Regions from separate parts of the Paenibacillus sp. FSL R7-0302 genome, predicted to be linked through region 2. Evidence: riboswitches for the same ligand, from Rfam matches in the RefSeq annotation. Region 2 holds a riboswitch; the other holds the start of a gene.

Region 1 (7,409 bases), on a different contig from region 2:
TCTTCCGCAGAGCGCTGTTCGAGCCGTATCTGGAATCCCGGCTGGCAGCCGCTGCCGGAACGGCGGATATCCTCCGCCTCGTGGGCCACTTTGGCCGGAGTCTTCCGGAGGTGCTTCAGCAGGCAGCGGTACGGGATACCTTCAAGGAATATCTGCTGGAGAAGCTGCAGCGGGAATCCGATCCGGTAGCGGCGGTAACGGCTGTTCATGAAGCGGTCCAGCAGGCGGAGAAGCAGCGCCGCAGAGGCGGCGTATACCCGGAGGCCTTGTCCGTTATGGAGGAGCTCGGCACGGTTGCTGACCGCTTCCTGCTGAACCGGCTCTCGCTGGACGAGCTGACGATGGAGCAGCTGCTGGAGATCTCGTTCCTGCGTTACCGGGATACGGCAGACTGGCAGCCGCCGCTCGATGCGATTGCGAAGCGCAAAGCGAATGCGCTGCGTGCAGCCTACCGCTGGTTCGGGGAGGAGTCGCCGGACGAGGAGATTTTTGCCGGACTGACACCGCGTGAGCTGGACGATGTACAGCTGCTCGGTGCGCGGTGGCTGAAGGAAGCGCGGAGTCTTGAGCCGTTCGACCGGCTGCCGCTGGCCTTCTATCACAGCAGTGAACGTGAAGGCGGGCCGCTGGATTATGATGCGCTGCTGGATCTGGTGGTCCGCAAAGCGGGCAATGACAAGGAGACAGTGTACCGGTTCCTGGACTGGTCGCAGCATAGCTGGCTGTTCGCAAGCTCCGGCAAGAAGCTGTGGCCGAATTACAAGCGGGCCGTGCTGAGATACTTCCTGAAGAGCGACCGCGAGGCATTCAAGAACCGTGAATTCCGCAAAACCCATCTCGACACAGCAACGCCTGCTATGCAGACTGTCTACAATGAAGCCCGCGCCCAGCTGGCTTCGCCGCTGGCGCGGTGGGTCAGCCGCAGCCGATTTCAAATCCTGATCTCAGGGAGCATCCTCGGGATCATTCTGATTGCGGCGGTTATCCTGCTGAGCCAGCTTGGGGGACGCGGCAAGGATACAGCCGCGCCGGTGGCCAGCCCCAGCCCGCTTCCGGCAGTGACCGGAGGGGCCGCTGTAGCGGCCCCGGTCTCTGTCCGGCTTATCGGCGGAGATGCAGGGACAGGCGGGGATAGTGGCGGAAATGCAGGAACTGGTGGGAATAATGGCGGTGATGCAGGGACCGGCGGGAACAGTGGCGGAGATGCGGGAAGCGGAGGAGCAGGCAAGAGCAACAGCAGTAAGCTGGTGTTCAGCTTCACTGATGCGGCGGAATGCTCCGCCTTCAAGCCGGAGCGGATCAAGGTGGAGTCCGCCAGCGGCGTTACGGACTACGAGGTTAAGGCAACGGTTAGCAGTTGCCAGGTTGAAGCAGGCGCCGGAGCGGACGGCGGCGTGAAGGGGGAAGCAGGCGCTGGAGTGGACGGCGATGCGAGCGGTAAGGCAGGCGCCGGAGTAGACGGCGATGCGAGTGGTAAGGCAGGCGCCGGAGTAGACGGCGATGCGAGTGGTAAGGCAGGCGCTGGAGCGGACGGCGGTGCGAGCGGTAAGGCAGGCGCCGGAGTAGACGGCGGTGCGAAGGGTAATGCAGGCGCCGGAGCGGACGGCGATGCGGACAGTGAAGCCACCGCCCCTCCAGCGGCGGCGGGAACTCCTCCGTCACGCGTATACGAGGTGACGGTGGAGCTTTCAGCAGGCGCGAAGCTGGCAGCAGGTGATATGATCACCGCCGGAGGCTACTCGCTGAAGCTGGCGGCAGATCCGGGCAGCGCCCCGGAGGCCACAGCCACAGCCGCGCCTAGTGCAGAGCCATCCGCTTCCGCAAGCCCGGAAGCAGACACGGATGCAGAATAAAGCAGCGGCAACAAGCTGGCTGTTTACATTTTTTAACTAGTGCGATCGGGTAACATTACCTTCAGAGATAGGTGTACTCTGTACAACTAAAAACAGTGAAAAGAAGGGCAGACCTATCCTAACTGTATTCCATACAACTAAATTTGCCCGAATGGGCGAAAAGCCGGATACAGAAGCATTTTAGGTGCACGAAATACAGCTAAAAGTACATTTGGCGGTAAATCAGACGATTTAGTTGTACAGATTGCATTTAAGCATACAGTGTGCACCTTCGTCGGGGTACGGCAGACCCTCAGCAAGCGAAGGAGTTAAATTAAAGACTGATTAGTTTAAACCTGATGATCGGCTAGCGGCTCATCCTACTTTACCTTATCGTAGTGCATTTATTAGTGCTCCGGCAGGCTGGAATATATGGAATGTAGCAGATAGGTATGCTGGTGTCCGTAAGAAACTGCTTTATCGCACTTTGTACACTAGAATCAGGCATATTGGAGCTTATATGGCGTTCTGTTGTATTCGGTACATTAGATTTTGGAAATTCGGCCCGGCGGAGGGTTCTTTGCCACAATCGATTGTATGAAATGCAGCAGAATGCGTTATCGGCCGCTTTTACACCAATTCTAATGTACATAATACAATCGCCTGCTGCCGCTGTCTCCGCTAGTACCGCCAACGTCTTAATTAACCAGCAGAAGAATGACTCCATAGTCCTGAATAGTACGATGTGCCGGGGTAGCGGGCATGTGCTGTTCAGGATTTTTGCTGCGGAATAGGCGGGGTCTCGGGGCGGATGGAATAGATATAGCTTGTCTATAGACATACATGGAAATAGTCGATATGATGGTTTGAGAATCTTAAAATTTAATAAGCTTTGGGAAAAGGTGCGGATGTCTAAGAGACCGTACGCTGTTGCCAGCAGATGCTGGCAGGGCTATTGTCTTATAGAGGAATCTGCTTAAAAGGGAAGCCCGGTGCAAGTCCGGCGCGGTCCCGCCACTGTAAATACGGAGCAACTCCTGAGGAGCCACTGTCTGCTAATGGGATGGGAAGGCGGGGGAAGCGGTGAAGTATGAGCCAGGAGACCTGCCTTTTTCGTTGTTGTTTCTATTCTTCGGGGGTAAGAATGTGGAAGCAGATGCTGATATTGGCGAGGGCTGTATATGCTGTATTGTATGTTAATGCGGGAGAGCAATCGGCTCCTTCAGCCGCCCTGTATTGTATTCTTCCCCGGCCGCCCTGCACAGGGCGGTCTTTAGGTTGCCGCTCTATTTGCGTAAGGAAGCAGGATTCATCCATTCTATTTCAGGAAAGAGGTTAGTTATGAAGAATCACTCTCTATCATCCAGATTCACACGGCTGGGACTAGCTGTCATTATGCTGTTCGCACTGCTCGGAGCAGCCGTAGTCCCGGCAGGACAAGCTGCTGCTGCACAGGTAGGCGGAACTTCCGCATCCGCGGTATCCGCTCTGCCCGCAAGTGAGGCAGCCAGCGTAACCGCTGCGGTCTATGCTACTGCGGAGTTCATGCTGAAGAACGGAGTCCAGTCGGACTGGCAGGCGATTGGCCTTGCGCAAGCGGGCTACAAGGTTCCAGCCGGCTATCTGAAGGCGCTTGAGGGCAAGGTGGCTGAGGCTAAGGGTGTTTTTGCCAGAGCTACGGACTATGCCCGGATCACGCTGGCTGTTAAGGCACTGGGCGGCGATCCGGCGAATGTGTCAGGCTATAACCTGATCGAGAAGCTGTACAATAACGATAAAATTACGGGCCAGACGCTGAATAATCCGGTCTATGCACTGCTGGCTCTGGATTCCGGCAGCTATACGATCTCGGCCAATGCGAAATGGACACCGTCGAAGCTGCTGGCAGAGATTCTGGCGAAGCAGAACCCGGACGGCGGCTTCACCCTGACCACGGGTGCGAGTGATCCGGATATGACAGCGATGGTGCTGAACGCACTGGCTGGACACAAGCAGGAAGCGGCAGTGAATGCTGCTGGTCAGCGGGCGGCAGCCTGGCTGGCTAAGGCACAGGATAAGAACGGCGGATATGGCGACAGCAGCGAGAGTGTAGCTCAGGCCATTATCGGTCTGTCTGCCTTCGGCATTGATCCTGCAGGAGCAGATTATACGAAAGGCCAGATTAATCTGGTCAGCAAGCTGCTGAGCTTCAGCGCAGAGGGCGGCGGATTCGCCCACACTGCAGGCGGCAGCTCCAATCCGCTCTCTACAGAGCAGGCGCTGGAGGCTTTGGTAGCGTACAAGCTGTTTGGAACAGGCGGTAAGCTCTTTGACTTTAGCGGCACACCAGTGAAGAATCCTCAGGTAAGTGTCTCCGTTACTGTTGAGGGTCCAAATGGAACCTTGGCTGAAGGCAGCGTATACGCTGGAAATGTGCTTACGGCACTGGACAAGACAGCAGCAGCCAAGCGCCTGGCCTTGGTCAATGAAGCAGGCAATTATGTGACGGGGATCGGCGGCGTGACTGCGGGTACGTTTGGCGGATATGATGGCTGGATGTATGTAGTCGCACGCGGCGGAGCATGGATCTATCCAAGTGTAGGCATGGGCGACTTCGCACTGGAGGAGAATGACCGCATTGTGGTCTACTATGGCGGGGACAACACGCAGGTGGTTGATGCCGTAACCGTGACTCCCGCACAGCCGCAGCCTGGACAAGATCTGAAGGTGCAGGTAACCCAGAAACAATGGGTCTGGAATGAGGCGACCTTCACCTCCGATCCGGTAACCTCACCGGCAGCAGGCGTACAGGTAACCATTGGCGGTAAAACAGCAGTTACAGATGCTGCAGGCGTGGCTGTTGTGGCCGGAGGACTGCCAGCGAATAAATATACCCTGACGGTTACGGGATATCTGAAGGATAAAACCCCAGCCATCGTCCGTCATACGGTCCCGGTAACCGTGGCTTCTGCTGCGGCGGACCGTCCGGCTTTTGCCGATGTGAAGTCGATCTCGCCTTGGGCGCTGGAGTCGGTATACACGGCGTATGACCGCAAGCTGATGAACGGTGTGAGTGAGGACAGCCTGCTGTTTGCACCGAAAAAGAATATTACCCGTGCTGAATTTGCAGCGCTGCTGCTGCGGTTAACCGGGAACGAGCCGTCTGCGGCGTCTTCTGCTGGGGCCTTCAGTGATGTTAAGGCCGGTACATGGTATTATGGAACAGTGAACCGGGCGAAGGAGCTAGGAATCATCAGCGGTGTGACGGCCAAGACGTTTAAGCCGGACGGGCTGGTTACGCGCCAGGATATGGCTGTGATGATGGTTAGAGCTTTTAAGCTGGATGCGGCATCAGCTGGAGCAGGAGCAGGAGCAGGTAAATTCAGCGACGAAGATAAGATTAGCGACTATGCATTGTCCGCTGTCCGTACGGTGACGGGACTTGGATATATGAGCGGCACCGGCGGCGCATTCGAGCCTTCCGCAGTTGTAACCCGTGAGATGGCTGCTGCTGTGGCGGTTAGATTGCCTTAGTTGTAGGGAGCAGCAGAGTTCGGTAGGTAGAGTAAGATCAGCTTCAATATACAGCTATACTACCGCAGGAGGCACTGAACGAACTCTGGAGCCGACGATAAGTGGAAAAATGACATCTAATTTGGCCGGATTTGCTGCAGAGCGGGAGCTAGTTGGATAAACGACACTTATTCAGGCTTGAAGCTGCAGAAGGATGAGGTATGGGCAGAATTAGATGCCGGAAATCCAACTAAATTCTTTACAGGTGCGTAATCTGGATTATTAAGAGTAGAAAATCCAACTAACGCACTCATGCCGATGAGCCGATGAGCCGTATAGGGTTGCCGAAGCGCTGAAGGCTCGTTTGACGGACGGCTTTGCTTGGAATTCGTTTGGATATGTGTTGAAAAGTAAGCATAAGGTGTATGAAGGAACGGGAACAGGCTGACTGCCCCCGTTCTTTTCCCTTTTTGTGGAGGTGTGCAGGTAATGTTCAATCTATTCAAAACAGGCCGGGGAAGGCTGGCTCCGCTGCTTCTCCTGCTGATGGTATTGCTGCTCCCCGGCTGCTCCTCAGCGCAGCCGGATCAGGCAGGCGGCGTCACGCAGCCGCCCGCCGGGACCCCGGCCGCGCAGACGCCGCGGCCTGGAGACGAAGCGGCTCCGCTGCCGGGAGCCGCTGAGGGCACTGCCGTACCTTCCGCCCCTGCGGAAGGTACGGCAGCTCCGGCGTCGCCAGCCGCAGCGGCGGCGCAGCCTTCGGCGGGCGCAAGCGAGCCCGCCAAGCCCCCGGCGTCGCCAGGCGCAGCGGCGACACAGTCTTCGGCGGGCGCAAGCGAGCCCGCCAAGTCCCCGGCGTCGCCAGGCGCAGCGGCGGCGCAGCCTTCGGCGGGCGCAAGCGAGCCCGCCAAGCCGGCGGCCACCCCCAAGCCGCCGACCCCCAAGCCCGCGCCAGCGGCCACGGCTAAGCCGCCAGCCGCTACGCGCTCTCCGGCCGCCACGCCCAAGCCGGACAATGTGGTCACCCTCTCCATCACCGGAGATGAGGAGCATGGCGTGATTCTGGCCGCTGCCCAGTATGAGATCAAGAAGGGCGAGAGTGTGCTGGACCTACTGAAGCGGATTACGCGGGAGCAGAAGATCCAGATGGAATATCAGGGCCGCGCAACATTTGCTTACGTGGAAGGTATAGATAATTTGTACGAGAATGATCACGGGTCAGAGAGCGGCTGGATGTACAAGGTCAATGGAGAATTTCCGTCCAAGGCTGCGGGCAGCTGGATCGTGGAGCCCGGGGATACCATCGAGTGGCTGTATACGCTTGATCTGGGCAAAGACCTGGGGGCCAAAGCGCCATGAGCAGCGGCTTTCGTTCCATGCATCCGGTCGTAGCCCTGCTGTATTATGCAGGGCTGCTGCTGTTCACTCTGCTGGTCTTCCATCCGTTATTTCTGGCTACAGAGATAGCCGGACTGCTGGCGCTGCTGCTGTTGCAGGGACAAGGGCGGCTGCTGGTGCGCGGCTTGCCTTTTATGCTGCTGATGGCAGCTTCCGTGGCCTTGCTGAACCCGCTGTTCTCCCATCGGGGGGCGCATATTCTGTTCTACTGGCTGGATCAGCCTATTACACTGGAAGCTGTACTGTACGGACTGATGATGATGACTCTGCTGCTTACTATTTTTATCTGGTTTATATCCTATAATTACACGGTGACTACAGATAAATTCATGTATCTGTTCGCGGCGGCTGCGCCTAGAACGGCGCTGCTGACGCTGATGGCGATCCGGTTCGTGCCGCTGTTCCAGCGGCGGCTGCGCCAGATTACACTGATCCAGCGTCTGCGCGGAATAGATACCGGTACGGGAAGCCTTAAGAAAAGAATGACGGACGGAATGACGCTGCTCAAAGTGCTGCTGACCTGGTCGCTGGAGGAAGCACTCCAGACAGGAGATTCCATGACAGCCCGCGGCTACGGCAGCACCAAACGCAGCACTTACACGATATACAAGGCCGATTTACAGGATAAGCTGGTGATGCTGCTGTTAACCGTTAGCGGTGTGGTTACGCTGCTGTTCTGGGTGCAGG
Region 2 (7,409 bases):
ATGACGGGAGGTTCGTTTACGACCGATAATTATATTCCACAAAACGATACACAGAGAGGGGATGAAGAAGCAGAGCACCGCCAACCAACCACTGGAGGTCTTAACATAGACGGTAAAAAAGAGGGCTGCGGATAGAATCGCAAGCAACCAGATGTAGATCTCCTGCCGCCATTTGGACTGGAGCTTCCCGGATGCTGGAGGAATGGACTGTGCTGGCTGAATATCAAGAGCTTTCTCCGGTTGAGCTGCCCTACGTTCTCTCCATGGCAAATGCTCCCCATTCAGCATATAGACGTTATCGGCTGCTCCCTGCCAGACCTTCTCCTGCGAGGGATGCGGCGACTGCCAGAGGGTAACGTATTCTTGAATGTCTTTTAGATACAGGGCGGGATCGCCCGTGAATGAGAAATATTGCGAAAGCTCCAGATGAATAACGGCAGTAGAATAACGCTGTACATGGGTCGATAAGGTTACCAGCCACTCATGTACAGGAGTGGAAAGCGCCGGGAAATGGGCCAGCGTGCCGGGTAAGCTCAGACGCAATTGCTCTGCAGCATCCGCCCATGGAATCTGCCATTGGAAGGCCTCGGAGAAATGCTCCCACTCAGGCAAATCCTCCACATCCGGTTGGTTCATATGGGGTTGAATCTTGCTCCAGGCTTGCATAAGCTGCCTGCTATAGCGCTGGAACTGGTCTTGGCTGACCAGACAAAACCATACTGGAGCGAGAAAATTATTCGTCTCGAAAGCTGTATTCTCATAATCAATCAAATCTGTATCGGCACTGGTAACACTCAGGAATGTCCGGTTTCCCATATAAGATCCTTGCCTCCTAGCATCCAACCCTATGCTCCCCACTTTACTTAACTAAAGGTTAGAAGAATGGTAGATGTTGATGCTTGCATAGAAAAAAGGCGCAGTTCCAAAAAACCGGAAACCCGCGCCACTATCGACTTTGTAAAGATGCTGGTGAAGGGAATTGAACCCCCGGCCTACGCATTACGAGTGCGTTGCTCTACCCCTGAGCTACACCAGCTTACAGACGTTTGCATCTGCCAAACAAAAAATATTATAACTCTTCCAGCGGAAAACGCAACCCCTTTTTCCGCTGGCTGCCGTGTCATCAGCCCTGCATCAGCCCCAGCCCGCGGAAATAATCCAGTGCAAGCTTAGCGCTCTCAAGAGAAGATACCTCATAGGCCTCCTGCTCCACAATATAATAGAGAATTCCGCTCTGCTCCGCGATCTCGAAGACGCTCCGGAAATCGACCTCTCCCTTCCCGAGATCGGTCTCTTCGTTGTCTGCTCCGAAATCCTTAATGTGGACCAGCGGAACACGTCCGGCGTACCGTTGCACATAATCTACGGGCCGGGCTCCGCCCCTGTATACCCACCCCAGATCGAACTCTGCCAGCATCTGCTCCGCAGGAATCCGCTCCAGCCAGATATCGATGACCGCCTTGCCGTCAACTTTTGCGAATTCATAATCATGGTTGTGATAGCCATATTGCATTCCCGCTGCCCGGACCATCTCGGAGGCTTTCTCCAGGAATGGAATGATCCTCGTTACATCCTCTATAGTAGGGTTCGGAGGAAGCGGTGCCGACGGGGTGATTATATATTGCAGTCCGAGCTCTACCGCGTATTCAATCTCTTTGGCTAAGGCCTGTTCCATCTTATCCAGGCTTCTGAAGTCCAGACCTACATGCGCCGAAGGAGCAGCCAGGCCGAGTTCATCCAGCTTACGGCGCAGTTCCCCTGCAGATACACCGAAATAACCGGCGAATTCAACGGCCTGGTATCCCATCTCTGCCACCTTGGCCAGTGTGCCGAGGAAATCGCGCTCCGTCTGGTCGCGCAGTGTATACATTTGAATTCCGATCTGCTGTGCTGCTGTTGTCATGAAGAATCCGCTCCTTATCGTCATTTCTGATTGGATACTATATTCCCGCTACTCCCCCTGTAGCTTGCGCTCCACGGATTCCAGCTTGCTGCGGCTGGTCGAGGTCTTGTCGCGCCGGTCATCGATCTTGAGCGAGGTTGAGACTCTCTGCGCCCCGGCGGTGAACGGCGACTCATGCAGCGCTTCTACCGCAGCCAGAATCCGCGCTACCGGACCCTCAATAATCGTACCATGGAAGTAAGCTCATAGGTAATGCCCTCCACCGTCTCCAGCACGCGCTGCATCTCGGCCACATAGCTGCTGAGACTGGTGCTGCCTGTCCCAACCGGAACAACGGTCACTTCGCCAATTGCCATTGTGAACTGCCTCCTAATGATCTGATGTGCCTGCCTCTAACTTTTCCTCTTTATTGTAACGCTTCGCCAGGCTTGCTACAAATCACCTGCACCCTCTCTATTCTATTAATATCCGTCAAAATGATTACCAGGATTAGACGCACTCTATTTATGGATTCTTTGTGGCGTATTTTCGGAGATTTTATGAAACATTCACGGCAGATTCAGAGGAAAGTTGTGGATTACCTGTGGACTAACTGTGGATCAGCTGTGAGTAAAAGCGCCGAACCCGCTCCCCGTGCGGGATTGCAAAAAAACATTTACAAACACAATATATTGCGGTAGTTTTAATAGATAACAACAAAATATAGTAGAAACGGGTGTTTCACCTCTTGTAATAGAGGTGCGACTTAATAGGGAAGCGCGGTGCAAAACCGCTGCGGTCCCGCCACTGTAACCGGATGCTCCCAGGGTGCGATGCCCAGGGCCGCATTCTCCGGCTAATTGCCACTAAGGGGCGGAATAAGCCCCCCGGGAAGGCGCCGGAGGAGTTGCCGGAAGCCAGGAGACCTGCCTGTTTCGGTGGCACCGCTTAGACTCCTGCGAGGAACAGGGGAGGTGTCCGTATGCGGCCTGCAATAGCAGAGTTAGCCTTCCGTCATTCGGGTCAGAGGCTGCCGATACCTGAGGACGATCGGGGATTATTTTCAGGTATCGGCTCTGCGGAATATACAAGAACGGGCGTAAGCTATCGCCCTTGTGTCTGCTCGTATGTTCCACCCAGACCACAGGCAAATTTCCGTTTCCCGGATCTTTGCATCATGCATTCGGGCATTTCCGGCCTTCCCGGCCGGGGGTGCTTTTTTAACGCTTACAATACCCGAGAGGAGAGAGTTATATAATGACGCTGCTGGAGAAACGTTATAACGAAGGACAAGCTGCACAGGAGGATCTTTTGGAAGAGGTCATTCATCTGGGACGGGATATTATCGACAGCCGGGATCTGGATCTGCTGCGCGAGAACGCCAACCTGAACGGGGAGAGCTTCTCCGGCAAAATGAGCAAGTTCGGCAGTGAATATTCCAAATGGTATGCCCGCAACTTCACCATGCCGCCGCAGCTGGTACAGGCTACCCTGGATAATGTCGTCTATGTACATGACCTGGATCAATACGCCATCGGTACTACCAACTGCATCTTCATCCCGTTCGAACGGCTTCTCCGTGAAGGCTTCAACACCGGCAACGGCAGCGTACGGCCTCCCAACTCGATTATGACGGCGATGTCGCTGGTGGCGATTATTTTCCAGTCGCAGCAGAATGCGCAGTACGGCGGTGTGTCCGCCAACAAGCTGGATTATGATCTGGCCCCTTATGTTACCAAATCCTTCTCCAAGCTCTTCCGCAAAGGTCTGGAGTATTTCGAGGAGAACGCAGAGGGTTCGGAGCTTGGGGAGATTACGATGAGCCGCAGCGATCTGGCTGAGCAGTATCCGCGGGCCTTCCGTTTTGCCCTGAAGGAGACGCAGAGCGAGACCCTGCAGGCCGCAGAGAGTATGGTACATAACCTGAATACGATGTCCAGCCGCTCCGGCGGCCAGATTCCTTTTACCAGCATCAACTACGGCACCTGCACCTCCCCGGAGGGCCAGCTTGTGATCAGCTCGCTGCTGACGGCCACGATGAATGGACTGGGCAGCGGGGAGACGCCGGTGTTCCCGATTCAGATCTTCAAATGCAAGCAAGGTATCAACCAGCAGCCGGGTGACCCTAACTATGAGCTGTTCCTGAAGGCAGCGGAGTGCTCGGCGCGCAGATTGTATCCGAACTTCGCCAATCTGGACGCTCCGCTGAACATGCAGTATTACGATCCGGCCGACCCGGATACCGAGTTCGCTACGATGGGCTGCCGGACCCGTGTGCTCGGCGACCGCTTCGGACGCAACCATTGCTCCGGCAAAGGCAACTTGTCCTTCAACACGCTCAACCTGGTGCGTCTTGGACTGGCCCACGGCACGATAACCGGCCGCCGCCTCGCTGCTGATGAAGAAGGGTTCTTCGACGACCTGAATCACTATATGGATATTGCGCTGGACGGCCTGCTGCACCGCTTCCGTATTCAGGCTTCCCAGAAGGCCAAGGCCTCCGATTTCATGATGCGGGAAGGCGTCTGGGAGGGCGGCGAGCAGCTTGCCCCTGATGACAGCGTAGGCGAACTGTTGAAGCACGGCAGTCTGTCACTGGGCTTCATCGGGATGGCGGAATGCATGAAGGCCATGTACGGCAAGCACCACGGCGAAGATATGGACATCCATGCTAAGGCTGTAGCCATCGTCCGCCACATGCGTGAATATTGCGACCGCAAGAGCGAGGAGCTTAACCTCAACATCACCTTGTTTGCAACACCGGCCGAAGGTCTATCCGGCAAGTTCACGAAGATCGACCGCAAGGTGCTAGGCTCTATCCCTGGGGTAACCGACCGTGAATATTATACGAACTCGTTCCACATTCCGGTCTACCATGAACTGAGCGCAGCCAAGAAGATCAGCCTGGAAGCCCCGTTCCATGAATATTGCAACGCCGGAGCGATCTCCTATGTCGAGCTGAACGGTAATGCCCGGAGCAACCCTGCAGCCTTTGTCAAAATCATCAAATATGCGCTGGAGCAGGATATCAGCTACTTCAGCATTAACCATCCGATTGACCGCTGCTCCGGCTGCGGCTATGAAGGGGTCATCGGCACGAATTGCCCGACCTGCAATGCCCATGAGGATACCACCCATATCCGCCGTCTGCGCCGGGTTACCGGGTATCTGACCGGTGACTATCAGACCCGCTTCAATGCTGCCAAGCAGGCCGAAGTCCGGGACCGTGTTAAGCATCTATGAACATCTGCGGATATTACCCGGAGTCGATCAATGAAGGGGAAGGCCTGCGGGCCGTCCTCTTCTTCAGCGGCTGCCGCCACCGCTGTCCGGGCTGCTTCAACCCGAAGACCTGGAACTTTAACTTCGGGGAAGTCTTCACCCCGGAGCGGCGGCGGGAGATCATAGAAGAGATTGCAGGCAATCCGCTGCTGGACGGCTTGACGCTGGCGGGCGGGGACCCTTTTTTCTCGGCTGAGGAGGCTGCAGACTTCATTCACGAGCTGCGCGCCGAGCTGCCGGGCTTCCCAATCTGGATCTATACCGGCTATACGTACGAGGAGCTTACGGCTTCCCCGGGCTCTGCGGAATGGAACCTGCTGGCCTTGTGCCAGGTCGTGATCGACGGACGGTTTGTCGAAGCGCTCAAAGACCTTACCCTCTCTTACCGGGGAAGCAGCAACCAACGGATCATCGATATTCCTGCGAGTCTGGCGGGAGATAGGGTTGTTCTGTGGGAGCCGGAGCTGAGCTTTCAAGGGGTATAAAAATAACAAAGGCACTAGACTCCCGCTACCGGGTGGTTTAGTGCCTTTTATTGGTTCGGAGCGGGTACGACTTATTGCCCTGCCTTACGTGCCACCTTATGCTCCGTCTCCTCTGCCAGCTCCTCCAGCACGCTGTCCAGACGCAGCTTCAGCTCTTCGGCCAGCTCAACTACGCCCTGGTCGTTACGCACCGCCTGCGAGTCTACGGCGTAGACGCCGCCAAGAATGTAGCGGGCACCCAGCACGGACAGTACCGGCTTCAGCGCATAGTCAATCGCCAGCAGATGCGCGAGGCTTCCGCCCATGAAGAGCGGCAGCACGATTTTGCCGGCCAGCCCTTTTTGCGGCACCAGATCCAGGAAGGTCTTCAGCACTCCCGTGTAAGAAGCCTTATATACCGGACTGACTACGATTACCGCATCAGCTTCCGCTACGAGCCCATTCGCCTTGACAATGGCTTCGCTCTCGAATTTCGTATGGATCAGATCCTCCGCAGGCAGCTCCGCCACATTGATCCGCTCCACTTCAAATCCGCGCTCCCGCAGGTCATTCTCTGCATACTCAATCACGGCATTGATCCGTGAGACCAGCGAGGGTGTTCCGTTAATTACGACTATTTTGGCCATTTCCGCACCTCTTCCGTCCGCATGATTAGGATAAACCGGGCTGCTTCGCCGGGCATCAATACTTTAAATTAGTAATAATCCTAGCAGAGTACAAGGAATATTGTCAAACCCCTCTTATGCTTGCAAACCGCTGCCGCTCTGGTTATAATAAACGGCAAACCTATATCCCGACCAGGCCAACGACCGGCATCCAACCGCGAGGCGTCTGCGACCGGAGCAGCTTCCTGTTCCCTAAGTTTACCGGGTTTCGCCCGTTACCGCGAAGACCAAAGAGGGCCTGATTCCGCGCGCTGCATAGCTGCTGTACGCGAATGAGGTCAACCTGGGTGGCACCGCGAGCTGACGCTCCTCGTCCCATGGATGAGGGCGTTTTTTGCGTTTTTTTACCCACACTTAAGGAGCGGATGCAGATGCTGGATATGAACTGGATCAGGGAGAATGAGGACATTGTACGGAAGACAGCCGAATGGAAAAGATTGAAGTTCCCCCTGGAGGAACTTCTGGAGTGGGATGACCGGCGGCGGCTGGCCCGCCGGGAGACGGAGCAGCGGCGCGCGGAGCGCAACGCGCTGACGAAGGAGGTCGAGCGCCTGCTGCGCGGGGGCGACGTTTCGGGTGGCGAGCTGGCCAAGGAGCAGGTGCGGGTGATCAACGGCCAGCTGACTCTGCTGGAGGCGGAGCTTCTGGATGCGGAGCAGCGCTGCGGCGAGCTGCTGCTGGAAGCGCCGAATCCCGTGTCGGCGGATACGCCGATCGGGCCGGATGAGCGCGCGAATGTGGAGCTGCGGCGGCATGGCGCGCCGCCGGTCTTCGGGTTCCGCGCGCGGGACCATGTCGAGCTCGGAGAGCTGCACGACATCATCGACCTTCCGCGCGGCGTCAAAGCCGGAGGGCCCCGCAGCTATGTGCTGAAGGGGGCCGGGCTGCTGCTGCATCTTGCGGTGCAGCGGCTGGCCCTCGATGTGCTGATGCAGCGCGGCTTCACCGCGCTGGATGTGCCCGTGATCGTCCGGCCGGAGGCGCTGGAGCGGACCGGCTTCTTCCCCGGCGGCATGGATCAGACCTACGAGCTGACGGGCGAGAAGCGCTGGCTGGCCGGGACCTCGGAGGTGTCGCTGGTCTCGCTGTACAGCG

Evidence for each region. Region 2 has a riboswitch for cobalamin ahead of MKY96_RS26450 (anaerobic ribonucleoside triphosphate reductase). Riboswitches for the same ligand answer to the same signal wherever they lie in the genome.
Region 1: another riboswitch for cobalamin. It lies ahead of MKY96_RS24080 (S-layer homology domain-containing protein); the one in region 2 lies ahead of MKY96_RS26450 (anaerobic ribonucleoside triphosphate reductase).

Annotation. Positions count from the first base shown of each region.
Region 1 is NZ_JBBOWB010000001.1:5,569,561-5,576,969, reverse strand. Features, by position in the region: gene MKY96_RS24085 (GAP1-N2 domain-containing protein) at 1-1,853, shown strand, start outside; cobalamin riboswitch at 2,765-2,958, shown strand; gene MKY96_RS24080 (S-layer homology domain-containing protein) at 3,174-5,345, shown strand; gene MKY96_RS24075 (hypothetical protein) at 5,513-5,830, opposite strand; gene MKY96_RS24070 (DUF4430 domain-containing protein) at 5,814-6,683, shown strand; gene MKY96_RS24065 (energy-coupling factor transporter transmembrane component T) at 6,680-7,409, shown strand, end outside.
Region 2 is NZ_JBBOWB010000002.1:169,901-177,309, forward strand. Features, by position in the region: gene MKY96_RS26430 (hypothetical protein) at 1-771, opposite strand, end outside; tRNA gene MKY96_RS26435 (tRNA-Thr) at 965-1,036, opposite strand; gene MKY96_RS26440 (sugar phosphate isomerase/epimerase family protein) at 1,124-1,903, opposite strand; partial or broken gene MKY96_RS26445 (MTH1187 family thiamine-binding protein) at 1,952-2,259, opposite strand; cobalamin riboswitch at 2,600-2,830, shown strand; gene MKY96_RS26450 (anaerobic ribonucleoside triphosphate reductase) at 3,140-5,125, shown strand; gene nrdG (anaerobic ribonucleoside-triphosphate reductase activating protein) at 5,122-5,649, shown strand; gene ssuE (NADPH-dependent FMN reductase) at 5,721-6,275, opposite strand; gene serS (serine--tRNA ligase) at 6,686-7,409, shown strand, end outside.